One region of the Marivibrio sp. genome, then DNA from elsewhere that is predicted to be linked to it. Evidence: predicted binding sites of a transcription regulator. Region 1 holds the regulator's gene; each other region holds the start of a gene.
The links. The regulator LexA, encoded in region 1, represses DNA repair genes until DNA is damaged. The targets are predictions, from matches to a motif close to ATGTTCTANTTTGGTTC.

Region 1 (3,772 bases):
CGACATCGTCGCCACCTGCAAGGTCACCGGGCGCACGGGCGTTGAGATGGAGGCGCTGACGGCCGTCTCCGTCGCGGCGCTGACCGTCTACGATATGGCGAAAGCGGTCGATAAGGCGATGCGCATCACCGACATTCGCCTGCTGCACAAGGCCGGCGGGAAGTCGGGAGAGTATCGCGCGGCTGCAGGGGACGCCGCCGAAAGAGGCCCGGCGGAGGGCGGCGCGGCGTCATGATCTCGGTCGAGGAGGCGCGCGCCCGCATTCTAAAGGACCTTCGGCGGCTGCCGGCGGAGCAGATCGCCCTGCCCCAGGCGTTGGGCCGCGTGCTGGCGGAAGATCTGGCGGCGCGCCGGACCCAGCCGCCGCGGGACGTCTCGGCGATGGACGGATATGCGCTGCGGGCCGCCGACGCCGCCGAGGCCGGCGCGACGCTTTCTATCGCGGGAGAGGTTCCGGCCGGGGCGTCCCACGAGCGGCCGTTGGCCGCGGGCGAGTGCGTACGCATCTTCACCGGCGCGCCGCTGCCCCAGGGCGCGGACAGCGTCATCATTCAGGAAGACGCCGAGCGCAGCGCGGACGGCGCCTCGGTGCGCTTCGCCGAGGCGGCGAGCCTCGGCAAGTGGGTGCGCAAGGCGGGCCTCGACTTCGCTCAAGGCGACGTGCTGTTGACGGCGGGGCGCCGGTTGACCGCGCGCGACGTCGGGATGGCGGCGGCGATGAACCGGCCGTGGCTCAGCGTCGTGCGCAAGCCGCGCGTCGCGATCCTGGCGACCGGCGACGAGATCGCGATGCCTGGCGATCCCGTCGGCCCGAACCAGATCGTCAGCTCCAACGGCCCGGCGCTGGCCGCCGCCGTCGCCGCCGCGGGCGGGGAGCCGATCCTTCTTGGCGTCGCGGAAGACGACCGCGACAGCCTCTCCCGCCTCGCCGCCGGCGCGGTCGGCGCCGATCTGCTGGTGACCACCGGCGGCGCCTCGGTCGGCGACCACGATCTGGTGGCGGAGGTGCTAGGAGAAAGCGGGCTCGACCTCGACTTCTGGAAGATCGCCATGCGGCCCGGCAAGCCGCTGATGTTCGGGCGCCTGGGGGCGACGCCGATGATCGGGCTGCCGGGCAATCCGGTTTCGACCCTGGTCTGCTTTCTGATCTTCGTGCGCCCGGCGCTTATGGCGTTGGCGGGCGACGAGGCCGGCGCGCAAGGACCCGCCACGGAGCCTGTGCGACTCGGCGAGGCGTTGCCCGAAAACGACCGGCGGCAGGACTATCTGCGCGCGCGGTTCGAGCGCGATTCGGCTGGAAATCCCGCCGTGTTCGCATTTTCGCGACAAGACAGCTCGATGCTTTCCCGCCTCGCCGCGGCGGAATGCCTGATCGTCCGCGCGCCCCAAGCGCCCGCGGCGAAGGTCGGCGATCTCGTTGAAATCATTCGATTTCCGGACGATTTCTGACGTCGAGCCCTGAAGCCGGCCCGCCTGCCTGCGCCGGCTCGCGCGGGCCGTCGCTTGACAACCATTCGTGAACACTTATAGAACGATGATGTTTTATATATGTTCGGGTTTCATCCCGAACCGGCGCGCGGCGGCCGCCAGGACGACCAGCGCCCGCGCCGTAGGAACCGAAGGAGTGTCGAGGCCATGCTGACCCGCAAGCAGTATGATTTGCTGATGTTCATCCATGAGCGGCTGAATGAGGCGGGCGTCTCCCCCTCGTTCGAGGAGATGAAGGAGGCGCTCGGCCTCAAGTCCAAGTCGGGCATCCATCGCCTGATCACGGGGCTCGAAGAGCGCGGCTTCCTGCGCCGTCTGCCGAATCGCGCCCGGGCGCTGGAGGTCGTTCGTCTGCCGGAGAATACCGGCGCGGAAAATCTGCCCGTGCGCAACCGCCGCGTCGACATGCTGCGCGCCAAGGAGGTCGGCACGCGCAAATCGATGATGCGGGGCGGCGGCAATTCGGTGCAGCTCTCGCTCTACGGGCGGATCGCCGCCGGCACGCCGATTGAGGCGCTGCGCGACCACTCCATGATGGTCGAGGTGCCGGCCACCCTGCTTGGCAAGGGCGACCATTACGCGCTGGAGGTCGACGGCGATTCCATGATGGAGGCCGGCATTCTCGACGGCGACACGGTGGTCATCGAACGAGCCGAGACCGCGGACAACGGCGATATCGTCGTGGCGTTGGTGGAGGGCGCGGAAGTCACCCTCAAAACCTATCGGCGCGCCGGCGATGAGATCGAGCTGCAACCGGCCAACGCGGCCTATCAGGCGCGACGCTACGCCCCCGATCAGGTTAACGTTCAGGGGCGGCTCGTCGGGCTCTTGCGCAAGTACTGAGGCCCGTCCCCTTCCCTCGACCTGCGTTCGCCTCGCTGCGTTTTCGCCTCGCCCCTCTTTCTATTCGGGCCGCCCGTCACGGCCGCGCGTCCAGGGCCGATCGCCGCGCGCGTGGCGCACCGTGCGCAGCGCGAGCGGTCCGTCGCGCTCGAGGCGGATCGCGATCGTCCCGTCCCGCGCCCGGTCGGCGGGGCCGAGCACGAGCCGGCCCGCGCACGCCCCGTTTAGCAGCGCCGGCGGCGGCGTGATCGTGGCGACGACGACGTCCGCGCTGCGGCAATCTTCCGATAAGGTCCGCGGATCGTGCGACCAGGCGACCGTGCGCCCCTCGGCGCGGTAGACGCATCCCAAGGGGCCGCACGCGATCGGCGCGCCGGCGCCGCCGCCGGTCCTGGCGATCAGATCGTCCCAGCCGCCGGCGATCGGCCGTCCGGTGCGCTCCGACCAGACGCCGGCGGCGAAGCTCTCGCGTCTTGGATGCGACAGCCAAAGCCCGCCCTCGGGGCCGGCGGCGGCGGCGAGACGCCCGGTTTCTGAGACGACGATCTGGGGCTGCGCCGTCGTCAAGGGCAAGGTCAGCCCCAGCGCCGCCGGCAGCGCGCCCCAATAGCGCCAACGCCCGCGCCAAATCGCGGCCCACAGGCAGCCGCCCGTAATTAGAACCGCCGCCCAATCCGGGGCCGCCGCCACTTGAATGGCCGCGCCCGGCAAGGCGGCCACCCAGTGCGCGACGGCGAGGATGGCGTCGACGCCGACCCCCATCACGTACAACGGCCACTGTTCAAGACGGAGCGGGGTCAGCAGCACCCCCAGGATCGCGGCCGGCATGACCACCCAGCCCATGATCGGCACCGCCGCCAGATTGCCGAGCAGCCCGTAATTCGCCACCCGGCCGAAATGCGCCCACGCGAAGGGCGCGGTGGCGGCGCCGGCGATCAGGGTCGTCGCCCCGATCAGCAGCAAGCCGAGCCACATCTTGCGAAGCGCCCGCGCCCAGCCGTCGACCTCCCGCGCGCCTTCCCGTCGGGCGTAGGGCCGCCAACTCTCATAGACCGCCACGAGGGCGACCACGGCGGCGAAGGACATCTGAAAGCTGGCGCCCACCAGCGCCTGCGGGCGCCACAAAAGCACGACCGCCGCCGCGATCGCGACCAGCCGCAGCGAGATCGCCTTGCGGTCCAGCATCACCGCGGCGAGCGCCAGCCCCGTCATCAGAAAGGCGCGTTGGGTCGGCGTTGTCGCACCCGCCAGCAGCAGATAGACGAAGGCGGTTAGGATCGCCGCGCCGGCCGCCCACTTCTTGATCGGGTAGCCGAGCGCGAGCCGCTCCGAAGAGGCCAGCGCCATGCGCAGCGCCACGAAGACGATTCCCGCGACCATCCCGATGTGCAGCCCCGAGATGGCCAACAGATGCGCCAAGCCGGAATCCCGCATTGCGACC
Region 2 (3,772 bases), on a different contig from region 1:
GCGCGACCGGCCGACGCGGCGTGATGGGCTGGGCGGTGCGGGCCAGCAGCCGGTCAAGCGCGCTCGCCGCCGCCGCGCCGAACCGCGCGGAAAGCGCGGCGCGCGGCAAGCCGTAGAGATCGCCCAACCGGCGCAACCCGACCCGTTGCAGCCCGACGGACGTCTCGGGATCGAGCGCCGGCTCGGCGAGCGCCAACGCGGCGACCGGCGCCTCCTTCAACGCTTCCGGCAAGTCGACCCGGCGCTCGACCACCCGCCCGTCGGCGCCGAAGCGCGCCAGCGCGGCCGCCGCGGACGGGCTAGGCGCATAGGCGCCGGCCGCACAGAAGCCGGCCGCGCGAAGCCGCGCCCGCGCGTCGTCCAGCATCGCCTGCGCCCCGCCGAAAAGATGGGCCGCGCCCGTGGCTTCGATCAGGATCCGATCGCCGCCGGCCGTTCCCACAAGGGGCGAATACCGATCGCACCAGCCGGCAAGACGCTGCAGGAGCGCCGCGTCGGCCGTCTCGTCCATTTCCGTCGCCGTCACCGTCGGGGCGAGCGCCCGAGCGCTCGCCAGCGTGACGCCCGGCGCGACGCCGGCGTCGGTCGCGGCCTGGTCGCAGGCGGCGACGAACACGCCGGTTCCGACCGTACGCGTCATCGCCACCGGTCGCGCCGGGGGCAAATCCGTACGCGTACGACGCAGCCGATCGGTGGAAAGACGCGGCAGCCAGAGCGCCAGAAAGCTTTTCTCCGCGGCGCTCATCCAGGCGCCTCCACGAGCCACTCGCCGCTCCCGCCGCCGCGGCGACGGATCAAGGTCGCCCGCCAACGAGGGGTCGTCGCGGGTCCGGAGATATCGGCCGGCGCCGGCTCGATCCGCCAGCGGCTGGCGACGGCGCTTGGCGCGACCGCAGCGCCTGCCGCGCCCCCCTGCGCCCCGGTCAGCAGCAGACCGAGAGCGCCGCCCGCCTCGGCGGCGAGTTGCAGCCGTCGACTGGCGGTCAGATCGATCGGCCCGTCCGGCTCCAGCGCGAGCCCGTCCAACGCGCCGGAGCGCAAACCCTCCTCCGCCGCCCACAATCCTTCGTCCCGGCTGCGCGCGCGCACGACGACCAGTCGCCCGGCCAACGCCCCGCCGAGCCGCGCCAGGCCGGGTCCGTAGAGCGCCCAACGGCTGCGCGCCGGGTGGACCCACATCACCGGCCCCTTGCAACGCGCCAAAATCCGAAGCGCGAAGCCGTGCGCCGCCGGACCCGCCGCCTCATGCACGCCTGTCGCGGCGAGAACGCCGTCGGGAAAAGCGTCGTCCACCGTCTCCCACCCGAGGGGGAGGCCGGCGGGCGCGCCCGCGGCCGCGCCGGCGCGCTCGATCCGCGCAATCTCGACGCGCAAACGCTCAAGCGACGGGCTGGCCGCCAGGCTGGCGTCCTCGCTCGTCCCGTTCCGGAACAGACTTGCGCGATACTCGCTCACCGCTCAGACTCCCAACACTCGTTCGGGCTTCCTTAGTTCCAAAAAGAAGGCGCCCTCAATCCCGCAATGGACTCTCTTAACCCCTCTTTTGTTCTTATTACGTTTTATTCTTGATCGCGTTCGGGAGTCAAGCGACCGATCGGACCCGCCGCCTGCGGCGACGCGGCGGCGCATCGGGCGGAACGCCGCGCTCCCTTTGCATTCCCGGACGTCCGAGGCTATGACTAGAGCGATATGAGACCGACCCCGTCAGGCAGACGGAGCCGCTCAACGGTGAACGCCCATCGGTGAACAAGGGTCCCATGCTGACCAACGCCCCCACGCCCGCCAACGCGAAATACACCCCCGGCCAGATCGTCCGGCACACCCGCCACGAATATCGCGGCGTGATCGTGGACGTGGATCCCAGTTTCCAAGGCGCGGACGAACTCTACGAAGAGGCGGTCGAGACCGCCGAGGAAGAGGCCCAGGCCCCGAAGGACCACCCCTGGTACCATGTGCTGGTCGATGAGGAGGACGTGGTCACCTACGTGGCGGAGGATCATCTGTCGGCGGACCGCGACGATTCCCCGATCGATCATCCGATGCTGGAGGACTTCCTCGGCGAGCGGCGCGACGACGGCAGCTACGCGCCGCTTCACACCGTGAACTGAGACGCCCGCCCGCCCGCAAAAGCTCTGAGGAGACCCGTGTGAGCGACGACGCGCCCGACACCGGCCCCGAGACGGGCGCCCGCAAGGCGTCGGACCTCGAAAAAGACGCGGTCGAGACCAGCCCGGCCAAGAGACGCCCCGCCAAGAAAGCTGCGGCCAAAAAGACTGCGGCCAAAAAGCGCCCCGCATCCGCCGCCCCCGAGGCTTCCTCCCCTCACGCCCCCGACGCCCGTGCAGCCGCCCGCGCCGGCCGCGCGCTGCGCAACCCGTCCACCCGGCATTTCCCGGTCCAGATGTTCGCAAGCGTACTGGGCGTCGCCGGGCTCGGGCTGGCCTGGCGGGAGGCGGGTCAGGTGTTCGGCTTTACGCTGGCGGTGGGGGAACTGTTTCTTGGCTTCGCCGCCGGGTTCTACATCGCGGTGCTGGCGCTCTACGGCTTGAAGGCCGCGCGCCATCCGGACGCCATGGCGGAGGATTTCACCCATCCGGTTCGCGGCTGCTACTTCTCGGCCGCCGGCATGGGGCTGCTGCTGCTCTCCGCCGCCGCCGCGCCGCATTCGCTTTGGCTGGCGGAGGCTCTGTGGATCTTCGGCGCGCCGGTCAATTTCGCCATCACGCTGGCGATCGTCAGCGGCTGGATGACCCGCGAGTTCCACATGCGTCACGCCACGCCCGTCTGGTTTCTGCCGATCGCGGGCAATCTGCTGGCGGCGATCGCCGGCGCGCCGCTCGGCTATGTTGAGATCGGCTGGATGGCCTTCGCGATCGGCGTGGTGTTCTGGCTGGCGCTGCAGGTGGTGATCTTCTACCGCCTGCTGTTCCACGAGCCGATCGAACAGCCGCTGCGCCCCACCATCGTCATCATGCTAGCGCCGCCGGCCTTGGCCTATATCGCCTACCAGGTGCTGGCCGGCGGGCCGGTTTTCGGGGCGCTCGGCGGTTTCGGGACGATGTTTTACGGCCTGACGCTGTTCATCGCCGCCCTGCTCGCGGTGCAGGTCCCGATGCTGATGCGCCTGCCGTTCGCGCTCAGCAACTGGTCCTACACCTTCCCGATCAGCGCGCTGGCCGCCGCCGGCGCGATCTACGCCGGGCGTCACGAGAGCTGGGCCGCAGACGGCCTCGCGATCGTGACGCTGGCCGGCGCCACGTTGATCACGATCTGGGTCGCGGCGACCACCGGCCGGGCGCTGCTGGCCGGCGCGCTGTTCCGCAGCCCCCAACCGGGCGGGGAGCGGCAAGACTAGCCGGACGCCCGCCCCGCCCCAACCCGGCCCGCCAACCCTCGCCGCCTACACCCCTTTCCCACAACTGAGCCGAGACAAGAGCACGCCCATGTCCGACCTGCCGCCCGACACCCGCCCCCCCGCCGATCCCGCCGCCGCCGCAACCGGGACCCCCGCCGCCAACGCCGCGCACATCGCCGCGTCGATCCTGATCGAGACGCAGTCGGTGCTGTTCCGGCCGGAAGACCCCTTCACTTTCACCAGCGGACGCAAAAGCCCGGTCTATGTCGATTGCCGGCGCCTCATCGCCTTTCCGCGCGCCCGGCGTCGGCTGATGAAGATGGCGGCCGCGCGGCTCGAGGAGGCGATCGGATTCGAGAGCCTGGATGCGGTCGCCGGCGGCGAGACGGCCGGCATTCCCTACGCCGCCTGGCTGGC
Region 3 (3,772 bases), 420 kb from region 1:
GGCGTGGTCTATCTGATCGAGGACGTCAGCGAGCGGAAGGCGGAGGCCGACCGCGCGTTGGAGCGCCTTGCGCTGCTGACCCGGGCCCTGGACCGGGCGCCGTTCGGGATTCTGGTGATCGACGAGGCGGGTGCGGTTCAAGAGGCGAACAGCGCTTTTCGCCGGTTCCTGGCGGGGTCGGCGCCGATCGGTCGACCGGTGCTGGAACTGGTCGCGGCGGCGGATCGGCCGCTGCTGCAGGCGGCGATCGATCGCGCGGCCGAAAGCGGCCAGCCGGCTGCGCCGGTCGATGTGCGGCTCGACGGCGACGCCGAGCGCACGGTCGCCGTCTACGCCAATCAGGCGGTGCTGCCGCGCGGCGGCGGGCGCGGGTTCGTCCTCCACGCGGTCGATGCGACGGAGCGAAAACGCCTCGAAGCGCAGTTCGCCCAAAGTCAGAAGATGCAGGCGGTCGGGCAACTCGCCGGCGGCATCGCGCACGACTTCAACAACATGCTGACCGCCATCATCGGCTTTTGCGACCTCATGCTGCAGCGCCATCCGGTGGGCGAGCCGAGCTTCGCCGACGCGATGCAGATCAAACAGAACGCCAACCGCGCGGCCGGCTTGGTGCGGCAATTGCTCGCCTTTTCGCGCCAGCAACCGCTGGCTCCGCGTGTGTTGGACATGACGGACCTGCTCGCCGAACTCTCCAACCTGCTGCGCCGCCTGCTGGGCGAGCGGGTGGAGCTGACGGTCGTGCATGAGCGCGACCTCTGGGTCGTGCGCGCCGATCCGGGACAGATCGAACAGGTGATCATCAATCTCGCCGTGAACGCGCGCGACGCCATGGTCGAGGGCGGGCGGCTCACCATCCAGACCAGCAATTTCACCGCCGATCGGGCCTATACGATCGGCGACGAGAGCATGCCGCCCGGGGATTTCGTCGCCGTCACCGTCTCCGATACCGGCGCGGGCATGAGCCGCGAGGTGCTGGACCGTGTGTTCGAGCCCTTCTTCACCACGAAGGAGGTGGGCATGGGGACGGGGCTCGGCCTCGCCATGGTGTACGGCTCGATGCGCCAGCTGGGCGGATTCGTGCACGCGCATTCGGACGGGCCGGGAAAGGGGGCGAGCTTCACGCTCTATCTGCCGCGCTCGGACGGGCAAGCGGTCGCCGCGTCGGACGAGGCCGATGTCGACGGGGCGCCCGCCGACACCACCGGCGGCGGGCAGATCCTGCTGGTCGAGGACGAGGACGCCGTGCGCCTGTTCGCCGCGCGGGCGCTGCGCGCGAAAGGCTACGAGGTGACCGAGGCGCGCACCGGCGAATCGGCGTTGGAGATCCTGGCCGCGCGCACGCCGGACAGTCCGCCGCTCGACCTCCTCGTCACCGACATGGTGATGCCGAAGGTGGACGGCGCGACGCTGATCCGCGAGGCGCGTAAGCAGTTGCCCGACCTGCCGGTCATCTGCATCTCCGGCTACACGCAGGAAAGCGTGGCGCAGGAGGTGGAGGCGCTCCCCCAGGTTTATTTCCTGCCCAAGCCCTTCTCGCTAAAGCAGTTGGCGGGTAAGGTGAAGGCCGCCGTCGAATCGGCGGCCAAGAGCCGGGCCTGAAAGCCTTCGGGCGGGCCTCCGACGGCGGGAACGTCCTGCCCGCCGCGATGAGAACGCCGACGGATCGTTAACCGATCAAAGCCCAAGTCTTTGTTCTCTCGCATGAATTCGAATGAGAAAAAAGAGAACTAAAAAAGAACTTGCGGAAAAGAACAAAGGCTGTACGATCCTGCCAATTGCATCGCCTTCGGGGCTATGGGAAAAGGAACGGACAGATGGCTCAACCGGCGCTTCACCTGGTGGACAAGGATCAGATGGATAAGCAGAAGGCACTCGAAGCCGCGCTGACGCAGATCGAGCGCTCGTTCGGCAAGGGCTCGATCATGAAGCTCGGCGAACAGCGGGCGATGGACATCGAATCCATCCCGACCGGCTCGCTCGGCCTCGACATCGCGCTTGGCATCGGCGGCCTGCCGAAAGGCCGGGTGATCGAGATCTTCGGGCCGGAAAGCTCCGGCAAAACCACGCTGGCCCTGCATGCGGTGGCCGAGGCCCAGCGCCAGGGCGGCGCCTGCGCCTTCGTCGACGCGGAGCACGCGCTGGACCCGGTCTACGCCAAGAAACTCGGCGTCGACATCGACGAATTGCTGATCTCCCAGCCCGACGCGGGCGAACAGGCGCTTGAGATCGCCGACACGCTGGTCCGCTCCGGCGCGATCGACGTGCTGGTGGTCGACTCGGTGGCGGCCCTCGTGCCGAAGGCGGAGCTCGAGGGCGAGATGGGCGACAGCCATGTCGGCCTGCAGGCCCGTCTGATGAGCCAGGCGCTGCGCAAGCTCACCGGCTCGATCAAGCGCTCCAACTGCATGGTCATCTTCATCAACCAGATCCGGATGAAGATCGGCGTGATGTTCGGCAGCCCGGAGACCACGACCGGCGGCAATGCGCTCAAGTTCTACGCTTCCGTGCGCCTCGACATCCGGCGTATCGGCCAGATCAAGGAGAAGGACGAGGTCGTCGGCAACCAGACCCGCGTCAAAGTGGTGAAGAACAAGGTCGCGCCGCCCTTCCGCATGGTCGAATTCGACATCATGTACGGCGAGGGCGTCTCGAAAACCGGCGAGCTGCTCGACCTCGGCGTCAACGCCGGCCTGATCGAGAAGTCGGGCGCCTGGTTCTCCTATAACGGGGAGCGCATCGGCCAGGGCCGCGAGAACGCCAAGCGCTTCCTCAAGGAGCACAAGGACACCGCAGGCGAGATCGAGAACAAGATCCGCGAGAACGCCGGCATCGTCGCCAACAAGATGCTGGAAGGCCCCGACCCCGACGAGGCGAAGGAGGCCGAACTCGGCCCGGAGGACGCGCCCGAGTGATCCTCGCGCCCGGTCCCTCTATCACCTGCTAGATCGAAATCCGCCCCGCCCCGGACCGCCGACGTCAGATCGGCGGCCGGGGCGACGGCGTGACGCCGGGGAGCGCCGGCAAACCCGGCCCGTCGGATCGCTCCGACGGGCCGGGTTCTTTTCTGAGCGCGCGCACCCGCCCGCCGGCTAAGACCCGGGCCGGCTTTTTCCGGGCGCCCCCGCGAAAGCGGGGGCCTCCTTTCGGCGCGCTCGGGCGCGGGTGCGGGCTTTGAAGGGGCCTCGATTTCGCGGGGACGCGCGCTGAGACGGCCGGCTTTTTTGGGCGCCCCCGCGAAAGCGGGGGCCTCCTTTCGGCGCGCTCGGGCGCAGGTGCGGGCTTTGAAAGGTCCCCGCTTTCGCGGGGACGCGCGCTGAGACGGCCGGCTTTTTCCGGGCGCCCCCGCGAAAGCGGGGGCCTCCTTGCGGCGCGCTCGGGCGCGGGTGCGGGCTTTGAAAGGTCCCCGCTTTCGCGGGGACGCAAGCGGCGTCAGGCCAGCAGCGCCGGCCCGCCGAAGCCGTCGCGAGGCTTGCGCGGCGACAGGGCCGCCGGCGCCGCGACCCGCGCGGGCCAAGGCGCGTCGGGTCGCCGCCGCAGTCTTCGGCCCCAGAATCCCGTCCTCCTTCAGGCGTTTGTCGGCGCCGGGCGCGCCGACGGGGCGGCGCCGCTGGCGTTTGGCCGCTCCGGGCGCTCCGGGCGCTCCGGCGCCGCCGGACGCCCCCGGACGATTCGACCGGTTCGGCCGGCTCGGAGGGCGTGGAGGGGCTTTCCGGCGCCGGCTCGTCGCCGGTAAAATTCCGCCAAGCGTCTAGAGCCTGCTCCCAGACGGTCG
Region 4 (3,772 bases), on a different contig from region 1:
TTCTCTTCGGGGTCGATCGCCGCCGGCGTCGTCGTCGGCGGCGGCGGGGGCGCGGGAGCGCTGAATAGTCCGCCCATAGCGGGTCTCCTTTCCGGGTCTCGGCGTCCGCCATGAGACGGACATATGTTCAGGAAATGTACTTTCCTATCGGATGTGAATCACGATGGTTGTGAAATGTTCATTTGTCAACCATAGATTCGTTCAAGCGAGAAATAAATCGGAACAATCCGATCGGTGTGAGAACAAAAAGCGGTTGAAGGCCGAGCAGCCGAAGTGTGAGTTCCACGCAGGTGAAGGGCCGCATGGCGCGTTTGCGGCGCGGGCTCCTGCGGTCGGCCGCAGTTGGAAGGATGCGGTCGCCACGCCGCACCGCGGCGCGCAGCAGACGAACGAGGGCCGGCCCGTCGAGGGAGGAGACGACCACCCGGTCGGCCAAGGAGTCGACGGCCAACCAGCCGCTCGGATCCGGTAAAAGCACGAAGCAATGCCGAAAACCGCGCGGCAGAAGCCGCATCCAACGAATCCCCGTGCGGTCGCTGAAGACGACCAGGGCCACGCGAGGCGGGCTGTCGGACGCGCTGACGTTATTCATGAGCGCCCCCCGATCCCGCGCTCACCAACCCCTTGGCGACGAGCGGCGGCTCCAACCGGGCCAATGCGGCGCGCCAGGCGCGCAACTGCGCGCGCTCCTCGGGCACGCGGGGATCCGGCAAGCGTTTGTTCCGCGCGCATTGGAACAGAACGGCCGCCTGATCGCGCGTGAGGGCGCCCGTGCGCAACAGCCGGGCTGCGACGTTCACCACGTCGCGCGGATCTCCGGCGCGCTGGACGACGCCGCGCCCGGCTCTGGCGCGCGCGCCGGCCAAGGTGCTGTCATACCGTTCGACGGCCCAAAGCCAGGCTTCTTCGACCGTTGGGAAGGGCTCGCCCGGAGGCTCTTCAGTGGGACGGGGAGAGAATCGAGTACGCGCCATGCCGGTCTCCTTGACTGAGCGGCGGAAAGGCGCGAAGAACACGGAATGCGAGCGTCAAACGACTAAGTACCCGCTATTCTAATGCGAGTCAATCGAAAATCGGACTTAAGATTTATAAAAAAGAACATAAAAAATACAAAAAATAGCTCCATTCAGGGAAATGCGCGCCACCGCCCCTCAGGGGAACGGGAAAAGCTTGAGCCTTTCGAATTCACCGCTAGAGTAAGCGCCGAGTATGGGGGGCTCCACACTCTTTGTTCACATCGGCTAGGCCTGCGGCCCGGTCGTTCGGGGACGGACGGGCGGATTCATGCGACACGAGGATATCTGGCGCGGTATCGACCGCTTGGCGGATTCGCGGGGGCTTTCGGTCTCCGGCATGGCGCGCAAAGCGGGGCTCGATCCCACCACCTTCAACCGCAGCAAGCGCATCGCGGCCGACGGAAAGCGACGCTGGCCGACGACGGAGAGTCTGTCGAAAATCCTGGACGCCGCCGAGGCGTCGCTCGGCGATTTCGTCGCCTTGATGCATGACGGCGCGACGGGGGTCGCCTACACCATTCCGGCGCTCGACGCCGCCGACGCCGCGCGCCCCGACATGTTCGACGAGGACGGCTTTCCGATGGGCGCCGACTGGGGCAAGGTTGATTTCCCGGCGCTCAGCGACAAGGACGCCTTCGGCCTGTTCGTGGAGGGCGACGGCTTTGCGCCGGTCTACCGAGACGGCGATCTGCTGGTCGTCTCGCCGCACGCCAGCGTGCGGCGCGGCGATCGGGTCCTGGCCAAGGACAGGGCCGGCGGAATTATGATCCGCCAGCTTGTAAGGCAGACCGCCCATCGCATAGAGTTCGCCGCCGTCCATGCGCCCCACGACGAGGAGACGGTGATGGCGCAGGAGATCGCCTGGATGTCCCGCATCATCTGGGCGCAACAGTAAAGAAGATCAGAACAGTTGCGGTGTTGGAGGAGTTGGAGATGCCCACCGGTTACACCTACGTCGATGGATCCTGGCGGGATATGAACGACCCGCTCTTCACCTCCAACTGCCACGGCGTCTGGCTCTCCTCTTTCATCTTCGACGGCGCGCGCGCCTTTGAGGGCTGCACGCCCGATCTCGACCGCCACTGCCAGCGCACCGTGGACTCGGCGAACGCGCTCGGCCTCGGCCAGCCGATGGCCGCCGGCGAGATCGAGGAGATCGCGCGCGAAGGCGTCGCCAAGTTCGAGGCGGGGGCCGAGCTGTACATCCGCCCCATGGTCTGGACAGACGGCGGCTTCGTCGCCCCGGATCCCGAGACGGTGCGCTTCGCGTTGACGGTTTACGAAATGCCGATGCCGGGCGACAAAGGATTCACCGCCTGCCTGTCGACGCGCCGCCGTCCCGCGCCCGACATGGCGACGACCGACGCCAAGGCGTCCGGCCTCTACGCCAACGCCGGCCGCGCCATCCGCGAGGCCAAGGATCGCGGCTTCGACAGCCCGGTGATGCTGGATCCGCTCGGCAACGTCGCCGAGTTCGCGACCGCGAACCTGTTCCTAGTGAAGGACGGCGTCGCGATCACGCCGGCGGCGAACGGCACGTTCCTCAACGGCATCACCCGCCAGCGGGTGATCAAGCTGCTGCGCGAGCGCGGTCAGGAGGTGGTCGAAGGCCGGGTCACGCCCAAGGATCTCTTGGAGGCCGACGAGATCTTCAACACCGGCAATTACGGCAAGCTCATGCCGGTGACCCGCTACGAGGATCGCGAACTGCAGGCCGGGCCGATCTTCCGCATGGCGCGGGAGCTTTATTGGGAATTCGCGCACGCGGGCAAGTAGCGCCCGGCTCAGTCCTTCCGACGCCGGCCGGACAGCGCGTTCACCACCGTGACGATCAGCCACAGCGGCACGACGATCACCGCGCCGAGGACGATGTATTCAGCACTCCACTCCAGGAGTTCGGTCGCCTTGTCGAAGACGGCGGCGACCGTTTCTCCGAAATTGTCGAAGATGTCCTGCGGGCGGATCTCGAGCCAGCTCAGCACCACGCCCACCAGCAAGCTCACCAGCGCGAGCTTGAGGACGGTCTTCATCACGGTCGCGGGATCGGGCGCTTTCACGCTCATCGGTCTGCCTCGTTCGGCTGTCGCATCTTCGCCTGAGGCTTCGGCGTAGCCGAGCGCGCGGCGGAGCGCAAGGGCGCGCGCCTCGCAAGCTGGGCCGTCGGGTCCTATATCCGCCCCATGAGACGAACGGTTTTCCTCGCCGCCGCGGCGCTCGCGCTGCCGCTCATTCTCCCGGCCCGGGCCGAGGAGCCCGGCTACGGCGCCGGCGGCGCGTCGGTCGGCCGGCCCGGCGTCTCGACAAGCGTGGGCGGGCCGGGCGCCGACGGTCCCCGGGCCGCGCCCTACAGCGCGCAGGTCCGGCCCGACGAGAAGGGGCGACAGAGGATCGACGATCGGATCGACGAGACGCTGGAATCCAGCCGCCGCCTGCGCGAGCGCGCGCAGCAGGAGGCGGCGGGTCTGACGCCGAGGCCGGCGGACTAGACCCGCGTCCGCGCCGCCGCCGCGCGGAACCGGTCCGGCCGAGCCGGCGCCAGGACGCGAGGCGGGACGCCGCTCACGCCGCCGACAGATCCTCGCCCCGGAGCGCCCGGTCGATCAGCGCGATCGTCTCGTTCAAGCCGTAGAGCGCAAAGAAGCTGCCGATGCGCGGGCCCTGATCCTGGCCCAGCAGGATCTGGTAGAGCGCCTTGAACCAATCGCGCAGCGGCTCGTAGCCGTGGCGCTTACCGATCTCGTAGATCTCGGTCTGGA

Region 2: the regulator LexA is predicted to act here: its motif matches at 1,555-1,571, upstream of RIB45_RS09890 (ImuA family protein).
Region 3: the regulator LexA is predicted to act here: its motif matches at 1,725-1,741, upstream of recA (recombinase RecA).
Region 4: the regulator LexA is predicted to act here: its motif matches at 1,097-1,113, upstream of RIB45_RS04405 (S24 family peptidase).

Annotation. Positions count from the first base shown of each region.
Region 1 is NZ_JAVJQE010000013.1:18,729-22,500, reverse strand. Features, by position in the region: gene moaC (cyclic pyranopterin monophosphate synthase MoaC) at 1-235, shown strand, start outside; gene RIB45_RS12085 (molybdopterin molybdotransferase MoeA) at 232-1,449, shown strand; gene lexA (transcriptional repressor LexA) at 1,636-2,331, shown strand; gene RIB45_RS12075 (ComEC/Rec2 family competence protein) at 2,392-3,772, opposite strand, start outside.
Region 2 is NZ_JAVJQE010000009.1:244,321-248,092, forward strand. Features, by position in the region: gene RIB45_RS09885 (Y-family DNA polymerase) at 1-745, opposite strand, end outside; gene RIB45_RS09890 (ImuA family protein) at 742-1,455, opposite strand; gene hspQ (heat shock protein HspQ) at 1,758-2,108, shown strand; gene RIB45_RS09900 (SLAC1 anion channel family protein) at 2,147-3,355, shown strand; gene RIB45_RS09905 (orotate phosphoribosyltransferase) at 3,444-3,772, shown strand, end outside.
Region 3 is NZ_JAVJQE010000013.1:438,355-442,126, reverse strand. Features, by position in the region: gene RIB45_RS13960 (hybrid sensor histidine kinase/response regulator) at 1-1,599, shown strand, start outside; gene recA (recombinase RecA) at 1,815-2,912, shown strand.
Region 4 is NZ_JAVJQE010000005.1:451,345-455,116, forward strand. Features, by position in the region: gene RIB45_RS04390 (hypothetical protein) at 1-77, opposite strand, end outside; gene RIB45_RS04395 (hypothetical protein) at 179-592, opposite strand; gene RIB45_RS04400 (hypothetical protein) at 585-974, opposite strand; gene RIB45_RS04405 (S24 family peptidase) at 1,285-1,911, shown strand; gene RIB45_RS04410 (branched-chain amino acid aminotransferase) at 1,950-2,792, shown strand; gene RIB45_RS04415 (DUF6460 domain-containing protein) at 2,801-3,079, opposite strand; gene RIB45_RS04420 (hypothetical protein) at 3,197-3,502, shown strand; gene RIB45_RS04425 (lysine--tRNA ligase) at 3,576-3,772, opposite strand, start outside.